DNA from 2 places in the Streptomyces sp. NPDC037083 genome. Region 1 is predicted to be linked to the other one. Evidence: riboswitches for the same ligand, from Rfam matches in the RefSeq annotation. Region 1 holds a riboswitch; the other holds the start of a gene.

Region 1 (7,338 bases):
TGACGAAGTCGTACTGACCGCTGTAACCGTCGGTGGTGTAGACGTTCGCCAGGTTGTCCGAGCGCCAGTTGATGAACCGCTCGAAGACGAAGGGCAGGTAGTACGCGCCCTCCATCACCTTGTGGTTGATCTCCGTGGCGATCTTGGTCTTGCCGGCGTCGTCCAGGGTGGTGACGTACGAGGAGAACAGGCCGTCGATCGTCTTGTCGTTGATGAGCGCGTAGTTGTTGTTACCGCTCTCCGCGATGTACTTGCTGCTCCACAGCGGCAGACCGAAGCCCTGGACGGACGGGAAGTCCGGACCCCAGCCCATGATGATGATGCCGTAGCCCTTCTTCTTCACATTCGAGGGGCTGCCGATGATGCCGGCGGTCTGCGAGCCGTCGTACTGGTCGATCTCGGCGGTGATGCCGATCTTCTTCAGCGACGCCTGGAGGGACTGGGCGGTGGCCACCTCGACCGGCTTGTTGTTGCGGACCGCGATGGTGGTCTTGAAGCCGTTCGGCTGACCGCAGGCCTTCAGGGCCTTCTTGGCCTCGTCCGCGTTGCCGCTCTTGTTGGCGCCGGCGAGCTTGTACGGGTCGTACTTCTGGCCTTCGGCGCCCGGGACGGACGGCGGCAGCATGTTGGTGCCGATGTCACCGCCGGCCACCGGGCCGCCGCGCGCGGTCTGCAGCGACACGTGGTCGGCGCCGAGGATGACGGCCTTGCGGCACTCGACGTTGTCGAACGGCTTCACGCTCTGCGGGAAGACCGCGTAACGGACGTAGCCGGAGACCGGGTTGTCCAGGTTGGCCTTGTGCTGCTTCAGGGCGGTGGTGCGGCCCTGCGGCGACATGCCGGTCTGGTTCAGGTCCAGGTCCAGGTCACCGCTGAGCAGACGCTGGTCGAGCTGGTTGGCGTCCGAGAAGAACTGGATGGTGATCTGGTCCGGGTAGGCCTTGCGGATCGGGTCCGAGGCCTGCTTCCAGGACGTGTTGCGGACCAGCTTGAGGTCCTTGCCCGGGCTGTAGGACTCGAACTTGTACGGACCCGAGGAGAACGGCTTGAGGCCGTACTTGGACTTGGTGTCCTTGTCCTGGCGGACCGGCGAGGCCGAGACCAGGGCCAGCATCTCCTCGAAGTCCGAGTTGGCCTGCGGGAGGTGGAAGACGATGGTCTTGTCGTCGGGCGTGTCGATCGCCTTCAGACCCAGCTTGTCCGCGGAGGTGTCCTTGTACGGGCCCTTGTACTCGCCCTTGGGGTCCAGCACGTCCTTGAGGTACGTCGGACCGCCGGACAGCACGTCCTGCGCCCACACGCGCTCGATGCCGTACTTCACGTCCTTGGACGTGATCGGCTTGCCGTCCTCCCAGGTGATGCCGTCACGCAGGGTGTACGTGTAGGTCTTGCCGTCGTCCGTGACCTTCGCGGTCTCGGTGGCGAGGTCCGGAGTGATCTCGGCGCCCGCGGCGCCCGGCTCGGCCTTGTTGGTCACGAGCTGGCGGCTGTAGTAGCGGGCGAAGTTCCACATCATGCCGTAGTAGCCGCGCGTGGTGTCCCACGAGTCGGCGTCCTGCGCGGCACCGAACTTCAGCGTGCCGCCCTTCTTGGCGGCGGAGGCCTGGGCGACCTTGTTGTTCGCGGCGTCGAAGCCGGCGGCGCCGGTGCTCGAGCCCTTGTCGTCGTCTCCGCCACCGCCGCACGCCGCCGTGGTCAGCAGCGCGGCGACCGCGGCGGCAGCGGCAAATGCCTGCTTCCGCCGCCCTGAGGTGCGTTGGGTAGTCACGATCTCGGATCCTCCGGATAGATGAGAGACCCCGTGTGAAGGCCACGGGACGGTTGTGGGTGTCGCGGTTCGGCGGTTTCGCTGTTCGGCGGTTCGGCCGTTCAGCGGGAAGCCTTCGGGTCCAGCGCGTCCCGGACGCCGTCGCCGAAGAGGTTGAAGGCCAGCACGGTGATGAAGATCGCCAGACCGGGGACCACCATGTACATGGGGTCCGACTCGTAGTAGTCGATCGCACTCGAGAGCATCTGTCCCCAGGAGGCCGTGGGCGGCTTCACGCCGACGCCCAGGAAGCTGAGCGCCGCCTCGGTGAGGATGTTGGTCGGGATCATCATCGTCGTGTACACGACGATCGGGGCGACCAGGTTGGGCAGCAGTTCCTTGAACAGGATGTACAGCCGACCCGCGCCCAGGGATCGAGCGGCCTCGACGTACTCGCGTTCGCGCAGCGAGAGCGTCTGACCGCGCACCACGCGGCCGATGTAGGGCCAGCCGAAGAAACCGATGACGAGGATCATCACGAAGACGCGCACGCTGGAACCGGACAGGCCCAGCATGTTGCCCGGCATGACGGAGACCAGGGCGATGATGAAGAGCAACTGCGGGAAGGCGAGCAGACCGTCCATCACCCGGCTGATGACGGAGTCGACCCAGCCGCCGAAGAATCCGGCGAGGATGCCGAGCACCGTTCCGAGGATCACGGCCACCACTGCGGACAGGAAACCCACCAGCAGGGAGATGCGGGCGCCGTAGAGGATGCGGGCGAAGATGTCGCGGCCGTTGACCGGCTCGACGCCGAGCAGGTGGTCGCCGCTCATGCCGCCCAGGGAGCCCGTGGGCGTGCCGAAGAGCGGGTCGATGAGGCTCTCGTGGTACTCGTTCGGGTCCTGCCCGAGAAGACCCGTGATGACCGGCGCGAGCAGCGCGATCACCACGAGGAAGAGCACCACGATTCCGCCCGTGAGGGCGAGCTTGTCCCGCTTGAGGCGCTCCCAGGCGATCCGGCCCAGGGAACGCCCCTGAACGGCCTTGGCGTCGCTGGACGCGACCGCCGCTTCCTCGGCCGCACTCGGAGCCGCTTCCGCGGTCGGCTCGTGCAATGGTGCCGTCATCTGGCAGGGACCCCTCTCAACCGGCGGTAGCCGGCCCGCACTTGCCGCTGTAGCGGCGTGATCAGTCCGTAATACGCAGGGGATAAGTCCCCTGGAGCGGGAGTCTTCAACGCTTTGGCGATCTGTTGCCAGACTTGGCAGTGAAAGGATGCGTAAACGTGATGCGGGTAGATGAGTTCCGTTATCCGGACGATGGGTAACGCCCCCCGGACAGGGGCATATTCGGACATAAGTAACTAAAACGGCGTCAATCGCCGTTATCTACGCGCGAAGAAGTCCGACTCCTGCCTCCGGGCAGAAGGCGAACGGGGTCAGTAGCGTCCGGTGGGCGGATAGCCGTAGCCCGCCGCGGGGGACTGGGCCGGGGCCGAGGCGTGCGCCTCGCGGTCGTAGAACGGCCGCGCGTTGGCGCGCATCCACATCACGACGGGGTCGTACTCGTCGGTCATGGCGACCGTCGACACCGGCAGCCCGTCCGGCACCGCGCCGATGGACTGCTGCATCATCGCCCGGACGGCGTCCACGGCCGGCGGGGAGGACTCGTACACGTCCAGCCCGATGGCCAGGTAGGGCGCGCCCAGCGACGGCTGCACCCAGGCCCGGCGCAGCGCCCGGACCACCGGCGTGCGGTGGGCGTTCTGCGCGAGCAGGGCGTAGAACTGCGGGATCTCGATGCCGGGCTCGGACAGCCGCAGCGGACCGGCGGGCTGACGCTCCAGCCCCGTGGCGATCCGGCGCAGATCCAGCCAGGGGATGCCGACCCCGCCGCCGGGGGCGTGCGGGTTCAGCCAGAGGCCGTAGCGGTCGGGGTAGAGCGTGCGGGCCACGTCCAGCCCGTCGATCACCTCGTACGACCTGTTCCAGCCGCTGGCGCTGAGCTCCTGGGCGGAGGTCACGCAGGGGGCGTACCCGTGACCGTCGACCTCCATGTTTCCGTACTGCGCGTCCGGGGAGCCGGCCTGGCCGTGCCACAGCAGCATCCAGACCTGGCCGGACGAGGGGGCCGCGAGCGCGCGCAGGAGCGCCTCGTAGGCGTCATAGCGCCCGGGCGTGACCTGGCGCAGCATGTGCTCGACCTGACCGGTCGCGATGCCGCTGGCGCTCACCTGTACCGCCCCTTCTTTTTTGTTGCCCCGCTTCGGGGTCCAGCTTAAGCGCCCAAGGCGTCCGAGGTCGTGGTGCGTTGGCGGGCGCGGGGCGCGCCCCACCCGGTGCGCCCCGCGGCGGGACCGGGAACGGACACCCTCGCGCACCCCTGGACCCGCCGCCCCCGGCGGAGTCGCTAGTAGGCGCTCGTGAAGAAGGGGCGGACCCTCTCCCTCATCCACTCCCCCACCGGGTCCTGGGCCACGTCCAGCAGCACCAGGTTGACCGGCCAGGGGGACGACGTCCTGCCCAGGGCCCTGCCCAGGGCCTCCAGCGGCAGGGCGCGCAGGTCGCCCTCCCACTGGGAGAGTTCGACGCCCACGAACATCACCGGGTCCGCCGTCTCGATCGCGGCCAGGCAGCGTCGGGCGGTGCGGACCACGCCGACCGCCTCGAACTCCGCGGAGGCGGCGGCCAGGAAGTCGATCGGGTCGTCCTGCCAGTCGGGCTCGTAGAGGCGGACCCGGCCGCCGCTCGCGGGGCCGTCCAGCGGGGTGCGGCCCGCCCGGCACAGCTCGGCCACGGCCGGCGGCGGCAGCGGAACGCCGACCACGCCGTCGGGGTTGACCAGGATGCCGACCTGCGGGGGGAGGCCGCGGGCGAACTCCACGGCCGGCGCGATCGTGTACGACATGTGCGAGCCGACGACCTGGCGGAACTGTTCCTCGGAGCTGAAGACCGGCACGTACACCTGGCCGTCGAGCTCCAGCGTGGGCAGGTCGAGGGGGCCGCTGTGGGGGCCGCCGCCGCTGGGGAGCGGCACCCAGACGAAGCTGCGGCCGAGCACCTCCACGATCCGGCCGCCGGCTTCCGGCACGCCGAGGGAGACGGAGAGCACCTCCTCCAGCTCGTTGCCGGGCCATCCGCCGTGCGGATGGGGGTGCGTCTGCGCCGGGAAGTCCGTCGGGAAGTCCGCCGGGGGGAAGTCCATCTGCCTACCGCCTGCCGAGAACCGCTCACTGTGCTGTGGCTGAAAGGCTAGCGGGTGCCGCGCGGGTCGTCTCAGCCCGTGAAGCCGATTCGTCGCAGGACGTCGGCCGCGGACCGGTCGATCAGGACCGCCGAGCCGCATCCTTCGGGCAGCCGGCCCTTCTCCACCGAGCGCAGCAGACGGGCGGCGGCGCGGCGGTGGCGCAGGAAGGCGTAGCGCGAGACGCCCCGGCCGCGCTCGCGCTGGCCCTCCAGCGCGGTGTCCGTGCCGACGTCGAGGAGAAGCAGGTGGAGCGTGCCGCCGCGGCGGCGGGCCTCGCGGGCCAGCCAGTCGCGGACCCAGGTCTGCGTACCGCAGTCGTGCACGACGACTCCCTCGCCGCCGCGCAGGGCGCGGCGCAGTCCGGCGTAGTGGGAGAGGCGCACGAGGGGACGGTAGAGCGCGTAGGGCAGGAAGCCGGGCATGCGGGCGTCCCAGCGGTCGCGGGTGTCCTGGGAGTCGACGCGGACGCCCTTGACGGCCCGCTTCATGAGCGTGGACTTGCCGCTGCCGGGCAGACCGGTCACCACGACCAGGTCACGGGGGCCGAAGAGCAGGCCGTGCGGGCTGCGGCCGGCCCGGTCGCGCAGGTCGCGGACGACGGGCGCGGGCCGCGGGCCGCACGCCTCCCGGGCCCGGGCGGCAGGCTGCGTGGGCAGCGCGATCCCCGAGCCGGTCGCCAGTGCCGTGGTCCTCGCCGTGGTCGTCCTGTTCACCGTGATCGTCCTCCCCTGGGGTCAGGTGGTGCTCATCCCCATCGAGCGTAAAGAGAAGGTAATGCGCGGTGTCTCGCGTTTTCATGCGCGTACCGACACAAGCCGGTTACAGATGCGGCCTGCCGCGATCGGGGCGAGCCGTGCAATGATGGCCGCGCCAACTGCATACCGGCCGTTTGAATCCGCGCGGGAGAGTCCTCAGCAGCAACTTCGCTGGGGCGCCGAAGGAGCAAGTCCCTCCCTTGAATCTCTCAGGCCCCGTTACCGCGCGGGCGAGGCACATCTGAAAAGCGGGTCGCCCTCGGGTGGCTCCACCCAAGGTGCAAGTCACGATCTTCCGCGATCATGGCGAACCTCTCAGGTTCCGATGACAGATGGGGAGGAACGACCTCGCCTGTCATGCCTTTGGGAGACGACCGACCGATGAGCAGTACCGAACCCTCTGACGTGCGCCGCACCGCGCTCGACGCCCTGCATCGTTCGCTCGGCGCGACGATGACCGACTTCGCCGGCTGGGACATGCCCCTGCGCTACGGCTCCGAGCGCGACGAGCACAACGCCGTCCGCACGAAGGCCGGGCTCTTCGACCTCTCGCACATGGGCGAGATCACCGTCACCGGCCCGCAGGCGGCCGCCCTGCTGAACTTCGCGCTCGTCGGCGACCTCGCGGCCGTCGGCGTGGGCCGCGCCCGCTACACCATGATCTGCCGGGCCGACGGCGGCATCCTGGACGACCTGATCGTCTACCGGCTCGCCGAGACCGAGTACATGGTCGTCGCCAACGCCTCCAACGCGCAGGTCGTGCTCGACGCGCTCGTGGAGCGGTCCGAGGGCTTCGACGCGGAGGTCCGCGACGACCGTGACGCCTACGCGCTGATCGCCGTGCAGGGACCTCAGGCGCCGGGAATCCTGCGGTCGGTGACCGACGCCGACCTCGACGGCCTGAAGTACTACGCCGGCCTGCCCGGCACCGTGGCCGGCGTCCCTGCGCTCATCGCCCGTACCGGCTACACCGGCGAGGACGGCTTCGAGCTGTTCGTGAAGCCGGAGCACGCCGTGGAGCTGTGGCAGGCGCTGACGAAGGCCGGCGAGGGCGCCGGACTGGTCCCCTGCGGGCTGTCCTGCCGGGACACGCTGCGCCTGGAGGCGGGCATGCCGCTGTACGGGCACGAGCTCAGCACCTCCCTGACCCCCTTCGACGCCGGGCTCGGCCGGGTGGTGAAGTTCCAGAAGGAGGGCGACTTCGTGGGGCGCGAGGCGCTCGCCGCGGCGGCCTCGCTGGCGCAGGAGAAGCCCCCGCGCGTCCTCGTCGGCCTGGTCGCCGAGGGGCGTCGTGTCCCGCGCGCCGGGTACGCGGTCGTCGCCGGCGCAGAGGTGATCGGCGAGGTCACCTCCGGTGCGCCCTCGCCCACCCTGGGCAGGCCGATCGCGATGGCGTACGTCGACGCGGCCCACGCGGCGCCGGGGACGGCGGGCGTGGGTGTGGACATCCGCGGCGCCCACGAGCCGTACGAGGTCGTGGCGCTGCCGTTCTACCGGCGCGAGAAGTAGACACTGGGCGCGGTCCCGCGTCCCACGCGTGACACTGAGCACATTTCCGCTGCTCACGCACGCCCTGAGCAGCCCCCC
Region 2 (7,338 bases), on a different contig from region 1:
GACGGCCGGTCCCGACGAGGACCGCGGCTCGACTGGAGGCGTCCTCAGCCCTGCCGCTACCTCCCGCGTCCTCCGAACAGTCTCCGGCGCGGCGGCCGCACGACGATCTGTCCGTAGCTCATCCGCCCACCGATCTCGACGCGCAGCAGAACCGGAGCGTCCGCCGCACCGGAGGGGCGGCGCTTGACGCCCCCGAAGTCGAAGACCACGTCGTCGGCGTCCACCACCACCCCCGGCGGCGTCACCAGCGACAGCTTCCCCCCGCTCATCTCCAGGTCGATCCGCAGAGCCGAGTGCTCGATCACCGCATGGGTGAAATCGAGCGTCACGTCCCCCCACGACGACTCGATCACCAGGTGCCGCGGCACCACCCACCCCTCACCGCGTTCGGACGAGCCACCCGTCTGCTCGATCACGACCAGGTCCTTCACCACCGCCCCGCCCGACTCCACGGGCAGATCCGCCGTGAGCCCGGCCAGCTCCCCCAGGGTCCGGGCGGTCAGGGCCGCCTCGACCCGTTCGTCGAGTTCGGCAGCGGTCAGCCGCCCCTCCCCCGCGGCCGCGCTCAACGCCTCCACGACCCGGTCGCGCTCCTCATGCGAGGCCCGCAGCTCAGCCGACACGTCTCTCACCCCGTCCACCTCCACACCCGGACCGTCCACGGACGGACCCCCGAGCGAACTGACGTCATATCGCGTTATACCCAACACCCCACGCCACGTCCACCGCCACCTTTTCCGGAGTTCGACCAGACCCACCCCCTCGACGCACAACGCCACGCCCCCCGACACGCGCCACGCCGAGCGCCGGAGCACCCGGCCGGTCGCGGACGACGGACGACGGACGACAACCAGGACGGCTCAGAACCCCACATACCCGACATATGTCACCCGGAGCCCTACCGTTGACGCTCATGACCCTGAGCATCCGCAACCAACTCCCCGGCACCGTGATCGCCATCCAGACCGGCGAGGTCATGGCCACCGTCAGAATCCGCCTCGACGGGGGCCACGACCTCACGGCGGCCGTCACCCTGGAGGCCGTGAACCAGCTGGGTCTGGACCCGGGAACCGCCGTCCACGCCCTGGTCAAGTCGACGGAGGTCGCCCTCGCCGCCGGCCAGGTCGCCGGCCTCTCGATCCGCAACCGGCTCCCCGGCACGATCACCGGCCTCACGCTCGGCGAGGTGATGGCCTCGGTGAAGATCACCATGGAGGGCGGCGAACTCACCTCGGTGATCACCAGGTCCGCGGCGGACGAGCTGGGCCTCTTCGTGGGCTCCGACGTCGTCGCGCTGATCAAGGCGACCGAGGTGTCCCTGGCGACGGCGTAGGACGCGCAAGGGCCCCGTCCACGACGGACGGGGCCCCGCGGCGCGCGTTCGCTCAGTCCTCGTACGCGTCCAGCGGCGGGCACGAGCAGACCAGGTTCCGGTCGCCGAAGGCCTGGTCGATCCGGCGCACCGGCGGCCAGTACTTGTCGGCGGCGGACACCCCGGCCGGGAAGACGGCCTCCTCACGCGTGTACGCGTGCTCCCACTCCCCGCCGAGCGCGGCGGCGGTGTGCGGGGCCTGGCAGAGCGGGTTGTCGTCGGCCGGCCACTCGCCCGAGCCGACCTTCTCGATCTCCGCGCGGATCGCGATCATCGCGTCGCAGAACCGGTCCAGTTCGATGAGGTCCTCGGACTCGGTCGGCTCGATCATCAGCGTCCCGGCCACCGGGAACGACATCGTCGGCGCGTGGAACCCGTAGTCGATGAGCCGCTTGGCGACGTCGTCGACGCTCACGCCGGTCGCCTTGGTCAAAGGCCGCAGGTCGATGATGCACTCGTGCGCGACCAGACCGCCCGGCCCGTTGTAGAGCACCGGGTAGTGCGGCTCCAGCCGCTTGGCGATGTAGTTGGCGCTCAGCACCGCCACCTGCGTGGCCCGCTTGAGACCCTCACCGCCCATGAGCCGCACATAGGCCCAGGAGATCGGCAGGATCCCCGCGGAACCCCAGGGAGCCGCCGAGATCGGTCCCACACCGGTCTCCGGCCCCGCGGCGGGCTGCATCGGGTGGTTCGGCAGATACGGCGCCAGGTGGGACCGTACGGCGACCGGGCCGACGCCCGGACCGCCGCCGCCGTGCGGGATGCAGAACGTCTTGTGCAGGTTCAGGTGCGAGACGTCTCCGCCGAAGTGACCCGGCTTCGCGAGCCCGACGAGCGCGTTGAGGTTGGCCCCGTCGACGTACACCTGACCGCCGGCCTCGTGCACCTGGGCGCAGATGTCGGCGACGTGCTCCTCGAAGACCCCGTGCGTCGACGGGTAAGTGATCATCAGCACCGCGAGCTCGTCCCGGTGCTTCTCGATCTTCGCCCGGAGGTCCTCGACGTCGATCTCGCCGTCCTCGGCGGTCTTCACGACGACGACCTTCATGCCCGCCATCACCGCGCTGGCGGCGTTCGTGCCGTGCGCGGAGGACGGGATCAGGCACACGGTCCGCTGCGCGTCCCCGTTGCCCCGGTGGTATCCGCGGACGGCCAGCAGCCCGGCCAGCTCCCCCTGCGACCCGGCGTTGGGCTGCAGCGACACCTTGTCGTAGCCGGTGACCTCGGCGAGCTGCTCCTCCAGTTCACGGATGAGCGTGAGGTACCCCTGCGCCTGCTCGGCCGGCGCGAAGGGGTGCAGCTGTCCGAACTCGGGCCAGGTGACCGGCTCCATCTCGGTCGTCGCGTTGAGCTTCATGGTGCAGGAGCCCAGCGGGATCATGCCCCGGTCGAGCGCGTAGTCCCGGTCCGCGAGACGGCGCAGGTAGCGCAGCATCGCGGTCTCGGAGCGGTGCTGGTGGAAGACGGGGTGCGTCAGGATCGCGTCGGACCGCAGCAGACCGGCGGGCAGGGTGTCCTCGGTGACCGCGTCGAGCGACTCGATGTCGCCGTCCCCCCCGAAGGCGGCCCACACCGCGGCCACCTGGGCCCGCCCAGTGGTCTCGTCACAGGAGATCGACACCCGGTCGGCGTCGACGAGGTGCAGGTTCACGCCGTGCTCCCGCGCGGCGGCGACGACCTCCGCGGCCTTCCCGGGCACCCGCACGGTCAGCGTGTCGAAGTAGGAGCCGTGCACGACCTCGGCCCCGCCGGCGGCCAGGCCCGCCGCGAGGACGGTGGCGTACCGGTGCGTGCGCCGGGCGATCGCCCGCAGTCCGTCCGGGCCGTGGTAGACCGCGTACATCCCCGCCATCACCGCGAGCAGCACCTGGGCCGTGCAGATGTTGCTGGTGGCCTTCTCCCGCCGGATGTGCTGCTCACGCGTCTGCAGCGCGAGCCGGTAGGCCTTGTGTCCGTCCGCGTCCACGGACACGCCCACGAGCCGCCCGGGCAGACTGCGCGCGAACTTCTCGTGGACGGCCATGTAGCCGGCGTGCGGGCCGCCGAAGCCCATCGGCACGCCGAACCGCTGCGTGGTGCCGACGGCGATGTCCGCCCCCAGCTCTCCGGGCGACTTCAGCAGCGTCAGCGCGAGCAGGTCCGCGGCGACGGTGACGAGCGCGCCGAGCCCGTGCGCCTGGTCGACGAGCCCCTTGAGGTCACGTACGGCGCCGGACGCCCCCGGGTACTGCACGAGCACGCCGTTGATCTCACGCTCGGCGATCTCCGCCGGAATGCCGTCGCTCAGGTCGGCGACGACGACCTCCACGCCGGTCGGCTCGGCGCGGGTCCGGATCACGGCGATGGTCTGCGGCAGCGCGTCCGCGTCGATGAGGAAGAGGCCCTTCTTGTTCTTCCCCATGCGCCGCGACAGCGCCATGGCCTCGGCCGCGGCCGTGCCCTCGTCGAGCAGCGACGCACCGGACGTCGGCAGACCCGTCAGGTCGGCGACCATCGTCTGGAAGTTCAGCAGCGCCTCGAGCCGCCCCTGCGAGATCTCCGGCTGGTACGGCGTGTAGGCCGTGTACCAGGCGGGGTTCTCCATGACGTTGCGCAGGATGACGGGGGGCGTGAACGTCCCGTAGTAGCCCAGCCCGATCATCGAGCCGAGGACCTGGTTGCGATCGGCCAGCGAGCGCAGCTCGGCCAGCACCTCGGCCTCGGTGCGCGCGCCCGGCAGGTCCAGCGCGTCGGCGTTCTTGATCACGTCCGGGACGGCGGCGGCGGTGAGCTCGTCGAGCGAGCCGTAGCCCACATGGGCGAGCATCTTGGCCCGCGCCTCGTGATCGGGCCCGATATGGCGCTGCTCGAAGGGGATTCCCTGCTCGAGCTCGGAGAGCGGAATGCGATGGGTCATTACGGAGGCCTCCTGGTCTGACACGACCTTCGAGGGTCACCACGGCGCGGGTACCCGGACGGCCTCCCCCTCTGTCATCTCAACCTGAGAGCTTCACCGGCCGCCCGCGGGCACCCGGCTTTCACCGTCGGTGAGAGCGGTGGCCGTCGACGCCGTCGGCACCCGCCCTGCTTTCCAGAGTGACCTCGTCCGTGCGGTACGTGAGCCTGAGAGATTCCGGGGAGGATTTGCTCCTTCGGCGCCTCCGATGACGTTCGGAGGACTCTCCCGCACGGGGTCAGCAGCCGTTGTCAGACTACCAGCGAGGTCAACGCCGCCCTCTCGAGTGGCCGCCCGTCCCATTGTGCTCTTTTGTAGTGCTTACGGATGAGTTGCGACCCAGTGGAGGGCCCGTGCGAACCGACATCGATCCGCGCAACCTGATCGGCCGCAAGGCGTTCGACCGCAACGGCACCAAGATCGGCACCGTCGACGAGGTCTACCTCGACGACGCCACGGGCACACCGGAGTGGGCGGCGATACGCACGGGCCTGTTCTCCCGCGACGCCTTCGTCCCCCTGGAGCCCAGCGAGCTGGTCGAGGGCGCCCTGCGCATCCCTTTCGACCGGGCCCTGATCAAGGACGCGCCGGACTTCGGCGTCGGTCGCCACCTCTCCCCGGAGCAGGAACTCCAGCTGTACCACCACTACGGTCTCGACATGGGATCCCCTCCTCCGCTCCCCGACCATGACTTCGGCCGACTGGCGGGCACCGACGACAGCTGAGCCCCCGAACGCAGGCCTGTCCCGACGCCCGAGCATCCCGGCCGGCCCGTGGGGCGGCCGGGCGCCGCCCGCGACGGCTTCACTCTGTGTAACGGACCCGCCTCACCGCGAGTTCCCGGGGCCCGCTGTCGTGGAGCCGACGTCCGGCCCGGGCGCCACGGCCGTCGGCCCCGACCCCTCCTCGGGTCTTCGCCGGACCAGGGGCAGCGGGTCCGCCGGCTGAAGCCCGGGATCGTCGGTCCGGAACGTCCGTACCCGCCCGGGCTCGGATTCCGGCGTCTCGAAGCGCACGGTGACGCGACCGAGCCCACTGCCCTGCACCCACCCGTGGCCGAGCTCGGCATGGAGCACGTCATGCCCCGGGCGCCACTGGTGCTCGGCCGCCGCCGGCTCGTCGCCCGCGGGCTCGTCCACGAGGTCCTCCACGGGGCCGTCCGACCGCTCCTCCGCGGCCTGCGCGAACAGGTCCTCCTGGGTGAAGTCCGCCAGACCGCTGACGCCGACCCCGAGGAGCCGCACCCCGCCGGTCGTGTCCACGGCGTCCAGCAGCCGGGCCGCCGCCTCGCGGACCACCGCGGGATCGTCGGTGGGCCCGCGCAGCGTCTCGGACCGGGTGAGCGTCGAGAAGTCGTAGCGCCGCACCTTCAGCACGATGGTCCGCCCGGACAGACCGGCCCCCCGCAGCCTGCGCACACACCGGTCCGCAAGCCGCTTCACCTCCAGCTCGACCCGGATCCGGTCATGGATGTCCACGTCATAGGTGTCCTCGACCGACACGGACTTGGCCTCCCGCTCGGATACCACCGGCCGGTCGTCACGCGCCAGCGCCATGGCGTACAGGGCGTGCCCGTGGGCCTTGCCCAGCAGCCGGACCAGCTCGTCCTCACCGGCCTCGGCGATCTCGTCGATCGTGGTGATCCCGGCCCGCCTCAGATGGTCCCCCGTGGCCGGGCCGACGCCCGGCAGGGTCCGCACCGACATGGGCCCGAGCAGCTTCCGCTCGGTGCCCGGCTCGATGAGCACCAGCCCGTCGGGCTTCGCCTGCTCCGAGGCGATCTTCGCGAGCATCTTGCACGAGGCCAGCCCCACCGAACCCGTGAGACCGGTGACCGCTCGTATCTCCGTGCGCAGCCGGACGCCGGCCAGCCGCGCCGACTCGCTGTCCCAGGCCGCCTCCCCGGCCTCCAGGTCCACGAACGCCTCGTCCAGGCTCAGCGGCTCCACCAGCGGCGAAAGGGCCCGCAGCAGCCCCATGACCTGCTCGCTGATCGACCGGTAGAACGCGAAGCGCGGAACGAGGTAGGCGGCGTTGGGGGCCAGGCGACGCGCCTGCGCCATGGGCATCGCCGAGTGCACCCCGAAGACACGCGCCTCGTACGAGGCGGTCGCGACCACCCCGCGGGGCCCCAGACCGCCGACGACCACGGCCTTCCCCCGCAGACTCGGCTTGGACGCCTGCTCCGCCTGGGCGAAGAAGGCATCCATGTCGAGATGCAGGATCGTGGGCGCTTTTCTCACATGTCCGATGCTGCACCACGCCACTGACAACGACGTTCCGCAGCCGCCCCGCGCACCGGGGCAGGAGTGTCAGACCGCCCGGTTGCGCCGACGCGCCAGCTCGTCCGCCGGGTTGTGGCCGACCAACGTCTCCCCTGTGTCCACGCGCTCCCCGTGCAACTGCGACAGCGCGCTCTCCACGTCCCGCCACACCACGCCCACGGCGATCCCGAAGACGCCCTGCCCGCCCTGGAGCAGCGCGTGGACCTCGTCCGGCGAGGTGCACTCGTACACCGTGGCGCCGTCGCTCATCAGCGTCATGCGCTCCAGATCGCTGAATCCGCGCTCCCGCAGATGCTGCACGGCGCTGCGGATGTTCTGCAGCGACACCCCGGTGTCGAGGAACCGCTTGACGATCTTCAGGACGACGACGTCCCGGAAGCTGTAGAGCCGCTGCGTGCCGGAGCCGTGCGCGGGCCGCACACTCGGCTCGACGAGCCCGGTGCGCGCCCAGTAGTCCAGTTGCCGGTAGGTGATGCCCGCGGCCGCGCAGGCCGTCGGACCGCGATAGCCGATCTGCTCGGACGCCATGGTCGTCGCCCCTCCGCTGCTCGGCACGGCCGACGGTCGATGCGGGGCGTGATCGGCCGCGCTGCCCTGCTGCGGGTATCCCCCGCCCGAGCGCAGCCGAGAGCTTGGGGGAGGGTACGGACCGCTCCCCCCGACACCGAGTCCGGGGGCACCCCCAGCCGTACCGTCGCCGCTGCTTCTCACGCCGACCTCCGTCCTTGACCTGCCTTCTCGACGGT

The links. A riboswitch is a leader RNA that binds a small molecule or an ion and turns the genes downstream of it on or off. The one in region 1 is predicted to bind glycine.
Region 2: it holds a riboswitch for glycine, as region 1 does, so the genes downstream of both, gcvP (aminomethyl-transferring glycine dehydrogenase) here and gcvT (glycine cleavage system aminomethyltransferase GcvT) in region 1, are expected to answer to the same signal.

The regions. Positions count from the first base shown of each region.
Region 1 covers NZ_JBVJSQ010000016.1:230,842-238,179, forward strand. Annotated here, with positions in the region: gene ACZ7DE_RS35070 (ABC transporter substrate-binding protein) at 1-1,768, opposite strand, end outside; gene ACZ7DE_RS35075 (ABC transporter permease) at 1,870-2,877, opposite strand; gene ACZ7DE_RS35080 (enhanced serine sensitivity protein SseB C-terminal domain-containing protein) at 3,189-3,983, opposite strand; gene ACZ7DE_RS35085 (enhanced serine sensitivity protein SseB) at 4,160-4,954, opposite strand; gene ACZ7DE_RS35090 (AAA family ATPase) at 5,026-5,709, opposite strand; glycine riboswitch at 5,887-5,986, shown strand; glycine riboswitch at 5,987-6,093, shown strand; gene gcvT (glycine cleavage system aminomethyltransferase GcvT) at 6,133-7,260, shown strand.
Region 2 covers NZ_JBVJSQ010000008.1:8,127-15,464, reverse strand. Annotated here, with positions in the region: gene ACZ7DE_RS21885 (APC family permease) at 1-2, shown strand, start outside; gene ACZ7DE_RS21880 (DUF1707 SHOCT-like domain-containing protein) at 57-632, opposite strand; gene ACZ7DE_RS21875 (TOBE domain-containing protein) at 914-1,333, shown strand; gene gcvP (aminomethyl-transferring glycine dehydrogenase) at 1,386-4,268, opposite strand; glycine riboswitch at 4,453-4,548, opposite strand; gene ACZ7DE_RS21865 (PRC-barrel domain-containing protein) at 4,661-5,032, shown strand; gene ACZ7DE_RS21860 (DNA polymerase IV) at 5,135-6,550, opposite strand; gene ACZ7DE_RS21855 (MerR family transcriptional regulator) at 6,620-7,303, opposite strand.